One region of the Chitinophaga sp. CC14 genome, then DNA from elsewhere that is predicted to be linked to it. Evidence: riboswitches for the same ligand, from Rfam matches in the RefSeq annotation. Region 1 holds a riboswitch; the other holds the start of a gene.
The links. Region 1 has a riboswitch for thiamine pyrophosphate ahead of PV783_RS09490 (TonB-dependent receptor). Riboswitches for the same ligand answer to the same signal wherever they lie in the genome.

Region 2: it holds a riboswitch for thiamine pyrophosphate, as region 1 does, so the genes downstream of both, thiS (sulfur carrier protein ThiS) here and PV783_RS09490 (TonB-dependent receptor) in region 1, are expected to answer to the same signal.

Annotation. Positions count from the first base shown of each region.
Region 1 is NZ_JARBFY010000002.1:47,740-49,945, forward strand. It holds gene PV783_RS09490 (TonB-dependent receptor) at 1-1,017, opposite strand, end outside; TPP riboswitch at 1,030-1,123, opposite strand; gene PV783_RS09495 (single-stranded DNA-binding protein) at 1,257-1,664, shown strand; tRNA gene PV783_RS09500 (tRNA-Met) at 1,776-1,847, shown strand; gene era (GTPase Era) at 1,961-2,206, shown strand, end outside.
Region 2 is NZ_JARBFY010000001.1:887,298-889,503, forward strand. It holds gene thiC (phosphomethylpyrimidine synthase ThiC) at 1-655, opposite strand, end outside; gene thiS (sulfur carrier protein ThiS) at 740-943, opposite strand; TPP riboswitch at 996-1,104, opposite strand; gene PV783_RS03795 (lipocalin family protein) at 1,168-1,644, shown strand; gene PV783_RS03800 (hypothetical protein) at 1,641-1,892, opposite strand; gene PV783_RS03805 (sterol desaturase family protein) at 1,946-2,206, opposite strand, start outside.

The sequences.
Region 1 (2,206 bases):
GCCTGGTTTATCGGTGCCGGCAGAATTGTAGGTGCGGTCTGTTTCCAGGAGTGCCTGTGGTACGCCATTCCATGCCTGGTATGTTTTTTCTTTTCCGGAGAAGACATTGAGCCTGATGGCTGTTTTGGCAGAAACATAGGCGGCGGAAGTATAGAAAGAGCGCAGATCGGAAGTGGCGCGGTCGATATACCCGTCTGATGATATTTTGGAGAGGCGGGCATCAATGGTGAAGTGATCGTTGATGAGGCCGGAACCTGCTTTCACCGTATGTTTCCAGCTATTGAAAGAACCGTAGCTGTTGCTGATTTCGCCGTATGCTTTTTCATTGAATTCGTTGGTGCTGAGGTTCAGCGTGGCGCCAAAAGCGGCGGCGCCGTTGGTGGAGGTACCTACGCCGCGTTGCAGCTGAACGCTGCTAACGGAGGAGGCAAAGTCGGGCATGTTTACAAAAAACGTTCCCTGCGATTCTGCATCGTTTACCGGGATACCATTTACCGTAACGTTGATACGGGTGATATCGGACCCGCGTACACGCATGCCGGTGTAGCCGATACCGGTACCCGCGTCAGAGTTGGTTACCACGCCGGGCTGCTGATCCAGCAGAATGGGCAGATCCTGACCGAGGTTTTGTTTTTTAATATCCGCTGCTGTTAAAGTGGTGTTTACGAAAGGCGAATTTTTACCGGCGCGTAAGCTGCTGATCTCTACCGGCTTTACAAACAGTGCGGTTGTTTCCAGTGCAATGTCCGTCAGTTGCGTGGCATTATTCGCCGTGATGGTAGTAGTAAATGTTTTGAAGCCGATGTAGCTGGCGGTTAAGGGATAGTTTCCTTTTTTAGGAAGATGAATACTGTAGTGGCCTCTGCTGTCGGTAACAGCGCCGGTTTGGTTGACGGAGATGGTAACACCCTCCAGTGGCTGGCCGCTGGCTTTACTGGTAACGGTACCGGTAACCAGGGATTGTGCATGTAAAGCGCCTGCTATAGATAGCAGCACTAATAACATTAGCTGTTTCATTTTAAGTATGTCTGTTTTCTGTTAGTTCATTCCTAACCAGCATTACCTGGTCCAGGTTCATTGGGTGTGATCTCAGCCTGAAAGTAAGGCACCCCATGTGTTGTGTTAATGCAAAGGTATACTTGTATCTATAATAAATCAGAAATTATTTTTTGGGAGAAGGAAAAAGGTGTAATTTTCAGAGATACTTCTCTCAGTCATCTTTCATAAATTTTTAATCATTTAAATCTTTATTTCTGATGATGAAACTTCAGTTTATCGGGCATCTTGGCCGCGATGTAGTGAAAAAAGAAGTCAACGGCGCCACTGTTTTCAATTTTCCGGTAGCGGTAAATGAGCGTTTTAAAAACGCGCAGGGCATACTGGAAGAAAGAACCACCTGGGTGGATTGCTCGCTCTGGGACAAGGCCAATGTAGCTCCTTATTTAACGCAGGGTGTAATGGTGTACGTAGAAGGCGCTCCAAAACTGGAGGCTTATGTGAGTACCGCTACCGGTGCGTTATGCGGGGCCATCAGGCTCCGGGTGTTTTCGCTGCAGTTACTCAGCCGTAAGGATGAGGAAAAGCGGAAGACACCGGTTGCTGAAATGACCGTACCCGAGGCAGAGCCCGTTCAGGAGCAGCCCGCTGACGATCTTCCATTCTAACAATGTATGAAGCATTCCAATATGAAAGCCAACCAGTTACGGTTGGCTTTTTGTGTTTCTTTTAAAAAAGATTTGGAGTGGATTGAAATATTTGTATCTTTGCACCCTCATTGCGAGGTAGAGCAGAGGTAGCTCGTCGGGCTCATAACCCGAAGGTCAGTGGTTCGAATCCGCTCCTCGCTACAAAATAGGACTGAGGAGTCCATAAAAAAGATTAAGAGCCGAAGAAATTCGGCTTTTTTTATTTCGGTAAGTTTGAGTTGTGAAAGCAACATCACCAGGTTTTAAATGTCATCATGCATAAGGCAGGTTTTGTAAATATTTTTGGTAAGCCCAATGCGGGAAAAAGCACGTTGCTGAACGCCATTATCGGCGAGAAGCTGGCTATTATTTCCCCCAAAGTGCAAACCACGCGGCACCGTATTACAGGCGTATTAACGGATCCTGCGTATCAGATCGTTTTTTCTGACACGCCGGGTATCATTGATCCCAAATACAAGCTGCACGAGAAAATGATGGGTGCGGTTAAATCGGCCCTCGAA
Region 2 (2,206 bases), on a different contig from region 1:
GGAAGTTGCGGCCAATGATCATGGGTTCGCTTTCCGGGTGATTAATGTTTGCGGGGATGATGGCTCTGCCGGCGGCAATTTCCTGGCGTACAAATTCAGGTGTAATGAATTTCACGGGTGTATTGGCGCCAAAGCTCTGACCTTTATGTTGGTGCCAGAGGGCGTTGTTTTGTTCAAACAGCTGATCAGCACATTGATTTTCCCGGATGGCGATGTATTCCATTTCGGGTGTAATGATGCCCTGTTGTGCGTAATACAACTGGGTTACATTTTGCCCGGGTTTCGCACGCAGGGGTTTATGTGTGTGGCTCATGAGCGGCATCTTCCCGCCTTCTTTCATCAGCTCTCTTACAAACGGGCTGGTGTATTCCGGGAGTTGCTCCACGTCTTTCCGGTCGTTGATCCATGTTTCACGGATGCGCGGAATGCCGGTAGCTACATCAATATGAATGTCCGGATCTGAAAAGGCGCCGCTGGTATCGTATACTACTACCGGTGCATTGGGAACGGCATCGCCATTTTTTCCATGAATACGTGTATCCGTGAGCGTTATTTTGCGCATGGCTACTTTCACGGGGTGGATGGTTCCGTCCACATATATTTTCTCTGAGGCAGGAAAGGGTGTGCGGCTGAGTGCCACGGGCTGATTATGCATGATATCTGGTTTTTTTAGAGATAGAAATGCCGGTTCCGTGATAATGATCACGGAAAAGACTATACGAAAAATGAAATACAGGGTTTAGCCGCCCTGGGTAGCCCGGATAATAGTAATATTATCGGCTGCAGATAGTGGTTGGTTTTCCCAGGAGGTTTTTGGTATCACCTGGTTGTTGACGGCCACTGCAATGCCTTTTTGAGCAGAGATCTGAATAAACTGTAAGAGTGCAGCGATGGTAGTTCCCGGCTGCACCGCATAAAGTTTATTGTTTACATGCACTTCCATGTTAATTGGAATTTAAGTGAAACAATAAACTTTAAGGATGTGGAAAGATGAGAAAGGTTCAGTTACTTTTCCCTACGGCAGTATGAACTGCTTCAGGTACTGAGGGTATCATCTCAGTTTATCCTTTTTAGTTAATTGGATAAACACCCCTAAAGTGTAGATGTAAAAGTAATGGAAATATTTAAAAATTACATTACAAATGATGAATTGTGTATTTTTAAATTATGGTACGATTCAGTTTAATGTGTTTATTGATACTGGCGGTTGCCTGTAAGGAGAGTAAGAAGGAGGTGGAGAAGGAAGAATTACAGGATGATAGCAGCCTGGTTAGTATTATCGCAGACAGCAGTAATGCCGGCATTACTGACAGCATTGCTGCTGTTGCGGATACGCTGCATATTGATGCAGCTAAGCTCATAGGAAAGTGGATACAGCCCGTAGCGGGCCTGGACAAGGAAACACAGGGTTTCCAGCTAAGAAAGAACGGAACTGCCAGATCCATTAACATGTACACACTGGTATACGAAAAATGGTTGCTGACACATGACACCTTGTTGTTGTGGAATCACTCCGAAGGCGTAAAAGATACCTCCACTATTGTGGATACAACAATTATAAAAGAGCTGTCAGATACTTCGCTTGTATTGTTTCCGGTAAAAGCCGCCGAAGGCTACGTGGAAAAATACCATAGAAGCAATTAATTATATAGCTGCCAGAGTCCTACCAGGCAGGCTACCACCGCCATAAATACGCCGGCAGCAGCGAGCTGCATATCGTCAATATTTTTTCTTCCTATATACAGGGAAACAAGACCTATTACTATGGCTACTGAGCCGGCGGTAACTGCATAGGAAGGTGTGTGGGTACTGAAAGCGAAAGCTGCCGACAGTACACCAATGATGAGCGCTGATATACAGGCTGTTTTTGTTAATGCTGTTGAGTGTTGCATATATATTCGAATTTAAAAAACAGGTGAAGGAATAATTATTTGCAAATAGGTATTTATTTATGTTGACTACTGATTTTTTCCTTCATCACCCTATCGTGTTCCCAGGGCACTTTTAACAGGGATCCTATTTCCTGGTAGCGGGCGTCCTGGTATTCATCCAGTCCGTATCTGATCGCCAGCGTATCCGGTACTTTTACAAAAGTGCCGAAGAGGCGATCCCATATAGAAAATATATTGGCATAATTAGCGTCTGTTTCAGGCTGGTAATGGCTATGATGTACCTTATGCATATCCGGCGATACAATGACCCAGCT